2 regions of the Dactylosporangium sp. NPDC051087 genome follow, and region 2 is predicted to be linked to the other one. Evidence: riboswitches for the same ligand, from Rfam matches in the RefSeq annotation. Region 2 holds a riboswitch; the other holds the start of a gene.

Region 1 (6,729 bases), on a different contig from region 2:
TTCGACGACACCACGTTCAAGGACCCGTGGGGGTTCATCTCCAACAGCGGCGCCGCCACCGCCGACCTCGACGCCTCCGACGGCATCGACCTCACGTCGAGCGGCCCCGCCACCGTCGACGCGTCGAGGACCCCGGCCGAGCTGATCCCGCGCTCGGCCGCAGAGAAGGCGTACGAGCAGGCGAACATGGTGCTGTTCGGGTTCTGGCCCGGGCCGGTCGTCGCCGACCCCGCCCGCGGCCGGGTCCTCGTCTTCTACGGCAAGCTGTGCCGGGGCGGCCCCGAGGGCAGCGTCTGCACCGGGCCGCTGGGCAAGGGGCTCGGCACCGGCGTCGCCGCCGTCGACATGACGTCCGGCGCCGTCACCCGCCTCACCGCGGTCAACGCGCCCGCCGTCACCAGCGTCGAGGGCACCGACCCGACGATGTTCTTCCCCGACGGGCTCGGCTGGAGCAGCGCCGCGCTCGTCGTCGGGGACGTCCTCTACGCGTACGGCGCGTGCACGTACCACGGCTGCAAACTCGGCAAGGTCGGCCTCGCGGACGTGACCGACCGTCGCAGGTGGACGTTCTGGACCGGGTCCGGCTGGGGCACCGATCCCGCCGCGGGCGCCGTCACGATCGCGCCGGGCGCGGCCGGGCAGACCGTGTTCTACGCCCCCGCGCTCAAGGCGTGGCTCAACGTGTTCATGCCCTTCGGCAGCAACGACGTGATGTTCCAGGTCGGCGGCGCGCCGTTCGGGCCGTGGTCGAAACCGGTGCGGGCGATGACGACCCAGGGCGGCAAGGCCGCCAACTACGCGTTGTTCGGGCACCCGGAGTACGCGCGGCGCGACGGGCTCGTGCAGTACCTCTCGTACTTCCACCCCGACAGCGGCGAACAACGCCTGGTGCGCCTCACCTTCGGAACGTGACCCGCGCGATGCGCTGCTCCCCGCTCGCCGGGTTGAAGTAGGTCAGGTACTGCACGAGACCGTCCTGGCGGGCGTACTCCGGATGCGCGAACAACGCGTAGTTCGCCGCGTCGCCGCCCGCCGGGACGGTCGCCGCCCGCACCGGTTTCGACCACGGCCCGTGCGGCGCGCCGCCCACCTGGAACATGATGTCGTTGCTGCCGAACGGCATGTACGTGTTGACCCACGCCTTGAGCGCCGGGGCGTAGAACACGGTCTGCCCGGCGGCGCCGGCGGCGACGGTGACCGCGCCCTTCGCGGGGTCGGCGGTCCAGTCCTTCCCGGTCCAGAACGTCCACCTGCGACGGTCGGTCAGGTCCGCGAGGCGCACCTTGCCGAGTTTGCAGCCCTGGTACGTGCACGAGCCGTAGACGTAGAGCACCTCGCCGACGGTGAGGGCGGCGGCGCTGAACCCGGCACCGTCCGGGAAGAACATCGTCCGGTCCGTGCCTTCGAGGCCGGTCACGGCCGGGCCGTTGGTGGCGGTGAGGCGGGTGACCGCGCCGGAGGTCATGTCGATCGCCGCGATGCCGGTGCCCAGGCCCTTGCCGATCGGGCCGGTGCAGGGGTCGGCGGCGCGGCACAGCTTGCCGTAGAGGACGAGGACCCGGCCGCGGGCGGGGTCCGCGACGACCGGCCCGGGCCAGAACGCGAACCTCGCCGGGTTCCGCGCCTCGTAGTCGCGTTCGGCCTGGTTGCGGGTGATCAGCTCGACCGGGGGCTGCGAGGCGTCGACGGTGACCGGGCCGCTCGACGTGAGGTCGATGCCGTCGGAGGCGTCGAGGTCCCTCGTGGCGGCGCCGCTGTTGGAGATGAAGCCGAACGGGTCCTTGAGCGTGGTGTCGTCGAAGATCCAGATCGAGCGGTCGCCGTAGCGGGTGCTCTGGCCGTTGTCCCGGCCCGCCACGCGCTGCTGCTGCCGTACCGCACCCGTCACCGTCACCTCGGCCACGCCGGGCACCGCCGGTACCGACGCGAAGAACGGCGGCCCGGAAGCCGGCGGCGGCACCGCGGAGCCGGACGGGGACGGCGGCGGCAGCGACGGCGCCGGGACCTGGGCCGTCGCCGGGGGAGCCGCCGCCGGAGGACCCTGCGGCGCCGGAGCGGGCCACTGCCACACGGCCACGCCGATCGCGAGCGCCAGGGCCGTCACCCCGCCCGCGACCGCGGCCAGCACCGTGGACCCCGCCGTCCTGGACGGCGGCGGGACGAGCAGCGGCAGGCCGGCGAGGAGCCCCTCCGCCGCGGCGAGCCGGCGCGACCGCTCCGTGCACTGTGGACAGTCGCGGACGTGCCGGGCGATCCGCTTGCGCCACAACGGATCCGGCTCGCCGTCCCAGCCCTTCGTCTGGTCCCGCAGCACTGCACAGCCCGGCGCGGCGTCCAGGGCGCGGACCACCGACCGGGCCACGTCCAGCTGCTCCCGCATCCGCTGCACCCGCACCCCGGCGTGCGCGACCGGCTGGTCGAGCGCCGCGGCCACCTCGGCGCGGGTCAGATGACCGCTCGCCTCCAGCCACCACAGCGACAGCACCGTGCGGTGCGACGCGTCCAGCCACCGGGCCGCCTCCGCGATCTCCCGCTGCTCGCCGTCCAGGACCTGCCGCAGCACGGCGAGCCCCACGAAGTCCGCCGACGGGTCCTCCCGCTCGGCGTCCCGCGGGTCGTCGCCGCGGGTCAGCCGCGCCCGGCGGGCCTCGGCGCGGGCGTCGGCGAGCTGCCGCAGCGCGATCGTCACCACCCACGACCGGAAGCGCTCCGCCTGCCGGACCCCGCCGACGCCCGTCACGACCCGCACCATCGCGTCCTGGACGATGTCGTCGACGTCGAGGTCCCGGTCGGCGCCCCGGCCGACGACGGAGTAGACCAGCGGCAGGTACCGCGTGGCGAGCGCCTCCACGGCGGCCCGGTCACCGTCGCGGGCCGCCGCCACGAGGACCTCGTCGGACTGTGCCACGCTCGCTCCCGCCTGTTCGCCCATCTTCCAGCAGACGCCGTCCGGTCCCGTGTCATAACACTTTTCCGGGCTTGACGGGGCGGGGTGGCGGGTCTTACGGTCCAGATCACAACCGCATATCGCGCTGCACGACCCGCGACGGGAGAGCCCTCGGTCAGTCCGAGGCGCCGAAGGAGCAACGTTCTCCCCAGAATCTCTCAGGCATCGGTACCGCCGCGGTCAGGCGACTCTGGAAAGTCAGGACGACAGCTGTCCTGCACCCACGGTGCAAACCGCCCGTCCCGGGCGGCGAAGCTCTCAGGTTCCGATGACAGAGCGGGGAGGTCACCCAGCAGGGGTGCCGTCCGCGACGGCATCCGGACCCAGGGAGCCTCTCGTGACACCGCTGTTCGACGTGCACCGCGATCTGGGCGCCACGTTCACCGACTTCGCCGGCCGGCGCATGCCGCTGCGCTACCAGAGCTCGGGCGAGCTCGCCGAGCACCACGCGGTCCGCCGCACCGCAGGCCTGTTCGACCTGTCGCACATGGGGCAGCTCGAGGTCACCGGCGCGGAGGCGGGCAGCTTCCTCGACCACGCCCTGGTCGGGCGGCTGTCGGCGGTGGAGGTGGGGCGCGCGCGATACACGATGCTCTGCCACGACACCGGCGGCGTCCTCGACGACCTGGTCGTCCACCGCCTGGCGGAGCGCCGCTACCTGATCGTCGCGAACGCCGCGAACACCGCCGTGGTCCTCGCCATGCTGCGCGAGCACGCCGACGGCTTCCACGCCACGGTCCGCGACATGTCGGCCGACCGGGCGCTCATCGCCGTCCAGGGCCCGTCGGCGGCGTCGATGGTCGGCCCGGGCCCGCTGCGGTACTACGCCGTCAAACCCTTCGAGGTCGCCGGGCGGGACGTGCTGCTGGCCCGGATGGGGTACACGGGCGAGGACGGCTTCGAGATCTCCTGCCGCGCCGGGGACGCCACCTTCGTGTGGCTGGCGCTGCTCGGGCGCGGGCCCGTGCCGGCGGGGCTGGCCTGCCGCGACACGCTGCGCCTCGAGGCCGGGATGCCCCTGTACGGGCACGAGCTGTCCGTCCGGCGCACCCCGGCGGCGGCCGGGCTGGGACGGGTCGTCGACCTCACGAAACGGGACTTCGTCGGCGCCGCCGCGCTGCGCCGCCTGCACGCGACGGGCCACGCGCCGGGCTGCGGCCGCGGCCCGGATCTTTCGGATGACGCCGGCTGCGTCCCGGATGACGGCGCCGGCTGCGTTCCGGGCTGCGGTCAGGTGCTGGTGGGGCTCGTCACCGGCACCCGCCGGGCGCCGCGCGCCGGCTACGCGGTGCTCGACCCCGCGACCGGCGCCCCGGCCGGGACCGTCACCAGCGGCGCGCTGTCACCGACGCTCGGCCATCCCGTCGCGATGGCCTACGTGCCCGCCGGCCTGTCCGCGCCCGGGACCCCGCTCACCGTCGACGTCCGCGGCGAGCACGTCCCCGCCACGGTCGTGCCGCTGCCCTTCCACTCCTCGCAGAAATGAGCGCCATGTCCGCGATCCCGCCGCACCTGCGCTACACCCGCGACCACGAATGGCTGCACGACGGCCGGGTGGGCATCACGGCGTACGCCGCCGCCGCGCTCGGCGACATCGTCTACGTGCAGCTGCCGGAGGTCGGGGCGACCGTCACCGCCGGCACGCCCTGCGGCGAGATCGAGTCGACCAAGTCCGTCAGCGACCTCGTCGCCCCCGCCGGCGGTGTCGTCGTCTCGGTCAACCCCGCGCTGGCCGGCGAACCGGGGCTGGTCAACGACGACCCGTACGGGCGTGGCTGGCTCTTCGAGCTCGACCTCACCGGCGCGCCCGACCTCCTCGACGCCGCCGCCTACGCCGACCTGGTCGGGTGAGCGGGGTGGCCGCGGCGACGCTGAGCGTGTTCGACCTGTACTCCGTCGGCATCGGCCCCTCGTCGTCGCACACCGTCGGCCCGATGCGCGCCGCCCGCCGCTTCGCGACAGCGCTCACCGGCCCGGTCGGCCGGGTGCGGGCGGAGCTGTTCGGCTCGCTCGGCGCCACCGGCCACGGCCACGGCTCGGCCAAGGCCGTCGTCCTCGGCCTACTCGGCGAGGACCCGGCGACGGTGGACACCGACGGCGCCGACGAGCTGGTCGCCGCCGTCCGGGCCACCGGCCGGCTCCGCCTCCCCGGCGGGACGCTCGTGCCGTTCTCCGCCGACGACGACGTGGTCCTGCACCGGCGCAAATCCCTGCCCGAACACCCCAACGGCATGCGCTTCCACGCCTTCTCACCCGACGGCGGCACGCTGCTGGAGAAGACCTACTTCTCCGTCGGCGGCGGGTTCGTCGTCGGCGACACCGGCATCGTCGCCGACACCACGGTCCTGCCGCACCCCTTCACCACCGGCGGTGAGCTGCTCGCCCTGTGCCGCGACCTCTCGATGCCGGTGAGCTCGCTCATGTACGCCAACGAACGCGCCTGGCGTCCCGACACCGAGACCCGCGCCGGCCTGCTGCACCTGTGGTCCGTCATGCAGGAATGCGTCGAGCGCGGCTGCACCCGCCCCCCGGACGGAGTCCTGCCCGGCGGGCTGCGGGTGCCGCGCCGGGCCCCGGCACTGTTCCGCGACCTCGAGAACTCCGCGGGCCACGACCCGCTGCGCGTGCTCGACTGGGTGAACCTCTACGCGCTCGCCGTCAACGAGGAGAACGCCTCCGGCGGCCGCATCGTCACCGCCCCCACCAACGGCGCCGCCGGCATCATCCCCGCCGTCCTGCACTACTACACCCGCTTCGTCCCCGGCGCCACCGACGACGGCGTCGCCCGCTTCCTGCTCACCGCCGCCGCCATCGGCATCCTCATCAAGGGCAACGCCTCCATCTCCGGCGCCGAAGTGGGCTGCCAGGGCGAGGTGGGCTCGGCGTGCGCGATGGCCGCCGCGGGGCTGTGCGAGGTCCTCGGCGGCACCCCCGCCCAGGTCGAGAACGCGGCGGAGATCGGCCTGGAGCACAACCTCGGCCTCACCTGCGACCCGGTCGGCGGCCTCGTCCAGATCCCCTGCATCGAACGCAACGCCATCGCCAGCGTCAAGGCGATCAACGCGGCCAGGCTCGCCCTGAACGGCGACGGCAGCCACAAGGTGACCCTCGACAAGGCCATCCGCACCATGCGAGACACGGGCCGGGACATGTCGGTGAAGTACAAGGAAACCGCCCGCGGCGGCCTGGCCGTCACCGTCATCGAATGCTGACCCGCTGTGCTGTGCTGGCGCCGGCGGCGGGCCGCCGGGGTGGGGGATTCTCACCCCACACCCCCGATGCGCCGCGAGCGGCGCACAGCCGCGCGTGCCGCGCTGGCCGGGATCGCGCCTGCGCGCAGCATCCCGGTGGCCGGCCGCCGTCCCCATGTGTCGCGGGTCGTCCGGGAGCGTGCGTTTTCCGTGATCCGGAAGACTTGGTGTCGCCAGGGCAGCAAGATCTCTTCCGGATCATGAGGGGAGGCCGCGTGGAGGCGCTGTCTCGTGATCCCGGGGCGTGCCCCGCCGATTGCGGGTTGGCGTGATCGGGAAGAGTTCGTGCGCCCGTGACCGCGCGAAGTCTTCAGGATCATGAGGAACGGGTGGTGGGAGACTGGGGGCGTGGAGCGGGTTGTTGCCGCGGAGGAGTTGCGGGCGGCGGTGGAGCGGCTGCGGCCGCGGGACACCGACCACTGGACCCTGGAGGTCGCGGGACCCGGCGCCGACGTCGCGGACACCGACGCGGCGGCGTGGGAGGTCGTGCGGGGGTTGTCGCTCGACCGGCTGACCCTCGCCGGCGTCGCG
Region 2 (6,729 bases):
TCTCCTCACGGATCGCGATCATCGCGTCACAGAAACGGTCGAGCTCGGCGAGGTCCTCGCTCTCCGTCGGCTCGACCATCAGCGTCCCCGACACCGGGAACGACATGGTCGGCGCGTGGAAGCCGTAGTCGATCAGCCGCTTCGCGACGTCCGCGACGCTGACCCCGGTCGCCTTCGTGATCGCCCGCAGATCGAGGATGCACTCGTGCGCGACGAGGCCCTCGCTGCCGCTGTACAGCACGGGATAGTGCCCCCGCAGCCGCGCCGCCACGTAGTTCGCCGCCAGGACGGCCGTCGCGGTCGCCTTCGCCAGGCCGTCGGGGCCCATCAGCCGCAGGTAGGCCCACGGGATCGGCAGGATCCCCGCCGAGCCCCACGGCGCCGCCGACACCGGCCCGACCGGGGCGCTGCCGGCCAGGATCGGGTGTGACGGCAGGAACTGCGCCAGGTGGGCGCGGACCGCGACCGGGCCGACGCCGGGGCCGCCACCGCCGTGCGGGATGCAGAAGGTCTTGTGCAGGTTCAGGTGCGACACGTCCGCCCCGAACTGGCCCGGCTTCGCGTAGCCGAGCAGGGCGTTGAGGTTCGCGCCGTCGACGTACACCTGGCCGCCGGCCTCGTGGACCTTGGCGCACAGGTCGGAGATGCCGGTCTCGTACACGCCGTGCGTCGACGGATACGTCACCATGATCGCGGCGAGCCGGTCCCGGTGCAGCTCGATCTTCGCCTCGAGGTCGCCGAGGTCGACGTTGCCCAGCTCGTCGCAGGCCACGACCGCGACCCGCATGCCCGCCATGACGGCGCTGGCGGCGTTCGTCCCGTGGGCGCTGGACGGGATCAGGCACATGTCGCGCTGCGTGTCGCCCCGCGAGTGGTGGTAGGCGCGGATCGCGAGCAGACCCGCCAGCTCACCCTGCGACCCCGCGTTCGGCTGCAGCGACACGGCGTCGTAGCCGGTCACCTCCGCCAGCCACCGCTCCAGGTCGCCGATCAGCTGCCGGTACCCCTGGGTCTGCGCCGCCGGCGCGAACGGGTGCACGTTGGCGAACTCGGGCCAGGTGATCGGCTCCATCTCGGCCGTCGCGTTGAGCTTCATCGTGCACGAGCCGAGCGGGATCATGCCCCGGTCCAGGGCGTAGTCCATGTCGGAGAGGCGCTTGAGATACCGCAGCATCGCCGTCTCCGACCGGTGCGAGCTGAACACCGGGTGGCTCAGGTAGTCACCGGCCCGCCGCAGCCGCGCGGGGACCGCGTCCGCGGTGTCCAGCGCCGTGACGTCGACGTGCTCCAGCCCGAACGCGGTGAGGACGTCACGCAGGTGGCCGAACGTGGTCGTCTCGTCGCACGCGATCCCGACCCGGTCGTCGTCCACGTGCCGCAGGTTGATCCCGCGCTCCGCGGCCTTCTGCGTGATCTCCCGCGCCCGGCCCGGCACCACCGCCGTCACGGTGTCGAAGAACGCCTCGTGCTCAGTCGTGACACCGCCCGCGCGCAGGCCCGCGGCGAGCCGGACCGCCATGTCGTGGGTCCGCGACGCGATCTCCCGCAGCCCGTCCGGGCCGTGGTACACCGCGTACATGCTGGCCGTCACGGCGAGGAGCACCTGCGCGGTGCAGATGTTGCTGGTCGCCTTCTCCCGGCGGATGTGCTGCTCACGGGTCTGCAGGGCCAGCCGATACGCCGGGGCGCCGTCCGCGTCCTTCGACACGCCGACGAGCCGGCCCGGCAGGGTGCGCTCCAGGCCCTTGCGAACCGACATGTAGCCGGCGTGCGGCCCGCCGAAGCCCATCGGCACCCCGAACCGCTGCGCGCTGCCGACGGCGACGTCCGCACCGACCGCGCCGGGCTCACGCAGCAGGCACAGGGCCAGCAGGTCCGCGGCGAAGGTGACGATCGCGCCCTTCTCGTGCGCCGCCGCCGTCAGCGCCTCGAGGTCACGCACGGCGCCGGAGGCACCCGGGTACTGCAGGTGCAGGCCGAAGAACTCCTCCGGCAGCCGGTCCTCGTCGACGTCGACGGTCAGCACGGTGATGTTCAGCGGCTCGGCGCGGGTCCGGATGACGGCGAGGGTCTGCGGGAGGACGTCCTTGTCGACGACGTACACGTCGGCCTTGACCTTCGACGAGCGCCTCGCCAGGGTCATCGCCTCGGCCGCGGCGGTCGCCTCGTCGAGCAGCGACGCGCCCGCGACGGGCAGGCCCGTCAGGTCGGTGATCACCGTCTGGAAGTTCAGCAGCGCCTCGAGACGCCCCTGGCTGATCTCCGGCTGGTACGGCGTGTACGCCGTGTACCACGACGGGTCCTCCAGCACGTTGCGCACGATGACCGGCGGCGTGTGCGTGCCGTAGTAGCCGAGGCCGATCATGCTGACCAGGGTCCGGTTGGCCGCCGCGAGAGCGCGCAGCTCCCCCAGCACCTCGGCCTCGGACGCCGCCAGCGGAAGATCGAGCGGCTGGTGCCAGCGGATCGAGCCGGGGATCGCGGCGGTCATCAGCGCCTCGACGGACTCATATCCGACGGTCTTGAGCATCTCGGACTGATCGTCCGGCGACGGCCCGATGTGCCGGCTGGCGAAACTGGTCATTGGCCACACTCTTTCGGATCCGGGGTCGGGGGTGCGCGTCCCTCCCCCTCTGTCGTGTGGCCTCCAGAGGTGCCAACCCGTCGCGGTCCTTCTGCCTGAGAGGTTCCGGGGAGGATTTGCCCCTTCGGCGTCGCCTTACGTTCAGACGATCTCTCCCGCGCGGGTATTGCCGGCGTTGCCTAATCTACCGGTTCTTCGACTATGGTCACGCGCCCGTGGTCCACACCACACGCGCCAGGGCGTCCTAGGAAGCTAGGTCCATGACTCAGGGGCGGCAGCGGGCGGAGTTCGGATCCACCATCAGCAGGGAGCTGTCCACGGCCTCGAAGTCCTTGCCGGACAGGGACTTCAACGCGTTCAGCTGGTCGTTGCTCCACTTGTCGTCCTGGGTCCCCGAGAAGAACCACGGCGAGCCGTTGTCGGCCAGGATCGCGCCGTACTGCTTGAGCGCCTGCGCCACCGTCCGGGCCTGGGGAGGGAACTTGGAGATGTCGACGGACGCCTTCAGGCGGAAGCGGGCCCCCATCGGCGGCAGCGCGGCGTCGCCGGACGAGGACGCCGCGTGGCGGGCGGGCCAGATGTAGGCGTTCTTCGTGCGCGGCGCCGTGAAGCGGATCGCGTGGCCGATCTTCCCCGCGCCGGCCTCGTCGGCGCGGGCCAGCCCGGCGAGGATCGACAGGCCCGCCGCGTCGGCGGAGGTCCAGCCGGCCTTGCGCAGGTCGTTGCGGCGCAGGTCGTAGACGGCGCCGGAGCCCGCCTTCCAGGAGCCGTCCGCGTTGGGGTGCGCGTCGAAGAGCTCGTAGGACTTGCACGCGGCCGTGTCGTGGACGATGACGTGCCGGTCGCCGTCGGCGTTCGCGCCGCCCTCGATGCGGGCGCTGCGCGGGATCGGGTAGGGACCTTTGTCGCTCTCGTCGGCGTAGTCGAAGCCGACCTTCACGCCGGCCTGCCCGGCGCCGACGGTCGTGATCGGGATGCCGAACGGCGCGCCGTCGATCAGGCCCGCGCCGAAGTCGGGGTGCGCCTTCGCCGACGCCCCGATGCTCGCCACCCACGCCGCCGAGTCCCGGTGCACCGGCAGCTTCGACACGTCGGCCCGCCACACGTTGTCGGCGGGGAAGACCGTGCACGGGCCCTTCGCCGAGGCGGACGGGCTCACGGACCCCAGCCCCCCGGCGCCGTCGGGCGCGGCCGTCTGCGACACCTCGGACGCGGCCGCCGCGGGCGCCGCCTTGGGCTCCTTCGACGAGCCGCACCCGGCCACGCTCACGGCACACACGACGACGACAGCGAGCGCGGCACTGCGCTTCAACGAATCTCCTCGGGTCGGGGCCCTCGATCCTCACGGACCAGTCGGCACCCTACCCGGACGGCCTGTCCGACGCCCGCGGTCACCGGCCAGGGGTGGCTGGTGTCGGGGTGGGGCGGGAGGCGGGGTCGCCGTCCGTCGCCGGGCCGGCGGCGAGGAGTGCGGCCACGGCCGCGCCGGCGAGGGCGGTGCCCGCCGCGGTGAGCACGGCGGCCGCGACGGTGCCGACCGGGGCGGCCAGGGCGCGCACGCTGCGGACGTTGCGGACCCGGTCCCACGAGTAGCCGGCCGCCCGGGTCAGCCAGCGCTCCCACAGCAGGCTCAGCACGCCGGCGAACATGACCAGCTGGCCCGTCCGGATCAGCACCGCGAAGAGCAGCTCGCGGCCGGACACCGGGGACAGCACCGACGACGCCCCGCCGGACCGGGCGGACAGGTCGAAGATCGGGAGCAGCTCGACACCCAGCAGGGCGACCGCGAACGCGGCGGCCTTCGTCACCGGGGCGGTGCCGCGCAGCAGCGGGTACAGGAAGCCGAACATGAGCGCGTACACGAACCAGCGCGCGGTGTGTGCCGCGATCTCGGCCAGCTCGGCGAGGGTGCGCGCGCGCATCGCCGACGCGCCGGCGTCCGGGGCGAGCAGCGCGAACGTCTCGTAGCCGACGAGCAGCACCGCGACCGGCGTGGCGTAGGCGACGGCCCGCACGGCGTTCGGCCACGGCGCGGCGCCACCGCCGGTGGACAGGGCGTCGGCGGTGGTGATGCCCTGTCCGGACGGCGCGGGGAGCCGGGCGGCGTGGTCGAGGTCCCGCTGCGCGACGTCGTACGCGGCCAGCCCCACCTCCTGGCCGGCGAGTCTGGCGCGGGCCTTGCGGTACAGGTCGTGCGCGCTCGCCTCGGCCAGCCGTCGCCGGGTCTCCTGCCCGACGAGCTCGCGGTGGCGCTCGGCGTCGACGCCGGCCAGCCGGACCGCCTTCGCCCGCCGGTCGACCGGCACCAGCCAGCGCCAGGCGAGCACCAGCCAGCCCACCGCGACGAGGTGCAGCCAGCCGAACGGGAACGGGTCGGTCGCCACGACCAGCACCACGAACAGCCGTGACGGGGGTGTTCGCCGGGCCGAGCGCCACGAACCGGCCCAGGTCCGCGCCGGTGACCTCGCGGAACGCCAGGAGCTCCAGCAGCGGGTCGCTCGCCGGCACCCGCAGCTCGTAGGAGACGGCGACGCTCAGCCGCTCGGCCGTGCCGCTGATCACCACGTCCATCGCCAGGTCGCGGTTCGGCTGGGCCGGGTCGAGCGCCCAGCCGGGCACGCTGGCCCCGTCCACGGCAGGCGCGGACCGGAACTGGACCAACGGCTCGGCGTCGGCCAGGGTCAGCAGCCCCAGGAAGCCGAGCAGTGACAGGCCGAGGGCGAGCACCACGAGCTTCGGGTTCGGCGGGCGCATCACGCGAATCTATGCGTGCCGCGCCCCGGCGGACATCGATCTTCCGGGTTACCCCGCGCGCGGTTCGAGCGTGCCGGGGGTGGTCAACGGGCGACGGCCAGGTCGTACGAGGAGGGGGTGACGTCGGGGAAGATGTTGGTCAGCGAGCCGACGCCGCAGCGGCGCTGGAGGAGCTCGCCGATGACCGAGCGGTAGTCGGTGGTCGAGGCGAGGTCGCCGGCCGTCAGCTTCGCCGGGGCGAGGCCGGGCCAGACGCCGTGGACGCGGCCGCCGCGGACGTTGCCGCCGAGCAGGAGCATGGCGTTGCCGTTGCCGTGGTCGACGCCGCGGGAGCCGTTCTCCGCGACGCGGCGGCCGAACTCGCTGAGCGTGACCAGGGTGACGCGTTTGAAGGCGTCGCCGAGGTCGGCGGCGAACGCTTCCAGGGCCAGGGCGAGCTCGGTCAGGTGGTCGTGCATCCGCTGGCCCTTGGCGGGTCCGCCGAGGCCCTCGTGCATGTCCCAGTCGCCGAAGTCGACGGTCGCCGCCATCAGGCCGACGTTCGACTTCACCAGGCGGGCCACGTCGCACAGGGCCTTGCCGAGGGCGGTCGCCGGGTAGGTGGCCGCCGGCGTGTACTTGCCCAGCGTGGCGACCGTGCCGAGGGTGGCGTTGACGGCGCGGGCCGGGTCGGCCATGACCGCCGGGGCGCCGTCGAAGAGTTTGGCGATCGTCGCGGCCATCGGGGTCTTCGCGTCGTTGCCGGACAGGGCGAACCCGTCGACGGACGACATCGACACGTCCGGGGACGGCCCGGCGAACGCCCGCGCCGGTGAGGTGGCGCCCATGGCGACACCGGCGGTCGGCGAGACCGCGCCGGCGACGCCCAGCATCCGGTCCAGCCAGCCCGTGCGCACGGAGGTGCCGGCGGCGGCGCGCTCCATCTCCTCCATCGCCTGGAAGTGGGAGCGGGACGGATTTGGCTGGCCGACGGCGTGCACGGCGCCGAACGTGCCGGCGTTCCAGCGGGCCAGCAGCGGCGCGAACGCCGGGTGCAGGCCGAACATCCCGTCCCCGGCGATCACCGACGCCTTCGGCACCGCGATGCCCGGCCGGGCGGCGTAGTAGTCGGGGTCACCGATCGGGACGACGGCGGACAGCCCGTCGAACCCTCCACGCAACGACAGCACGACGATGGTGTCGCCGGTGTACGGGGTGCCGGCGAACGCCAGCCGGGTGGCGAGGCCCTCCCCGACCAGGCCGGTGAGCGCGGCGCCCGCGCCGATGACGGCGGCACGGCCCAGCAGTCCGCGGCGGGACAGACCTTCGCCGGACTCGGCGGAGCAGCAAGCGTTCAACACAGTCACCTGGCCAGGAAGTAGGGCGAGTCGAGGATGAGGGCGATGAGGTGC

Evidence for each region. A riboswitch is a leader RNA that binds a small molecule or an ion and turns the genes downstream of it on or off. The one in region 2 is predicted to bind glycine.
Region 1: it holds a riboswitch for glycine, as region 2 does, so the genes downstream of both, gcvT (glycine cleavage system aminomethyltransferase GcvT) here and gcvP (aminomethyl-transferring glycine dehydrogenase) in region 2, are expected to answer to the same signal.

Annotation. Positions count from the first base shown of each region.
Region 1 is NZ_JBVJIJ010000026.1:64,636-71,364, forward strand. Features, by position in the region: gene ACZ6TV_RS40325 (hypothetical protein) at 1-912, shown strand, start outside; gene ACZ6TV_RS40330 (RNA polymerase sigma factor) at 896-2,908, opposite strand; glycine riboswitch at 3,038-3,131, shown strand; glycine riboswitch at 3,132-3,232, shown strand; gene gcvT (glycine cleavage system aminomethyltransferase GcvT) at 3,285-4,433, shown strand; gene gcvH (glycine cleavage system protein GcvH) at 4,439-4,798, shown strand; gene ACZ6TV_RS40345 (L-serine ammonia-lyase) at 4,804-6,159, shown strand; gene ACZ6TV_RS40350 (hypothetical protein) at 6,547-6,729, shown strand, end outside.
Region 2 is NZ_JBVJIJ010000008.1:160,444-167,172, reverse strand. Features, by position in the region: gene gcvP (aminomethyl-transferring glycine dehydrogenase) at 1-2,584, opposite strand, end outside; glycine riboswitch at 2,658-2,752, opposite strand; gene ACZ6TV_RS17230 (hypothetical protein) at 2,850-3,896, opposite strand; gene ACZ6TV_RS17225 (hypothetical protein) at 3,976-4,968, opposite strand; gene ACZ6TV_RS17220 (DUF1501 domain-containing protein) at 5,422-6,684, opposite strand; gene ACZ6TV_RS17215 (DUF1800 domain-containing protein) at 6,681-6,729, opposite strand, start outside.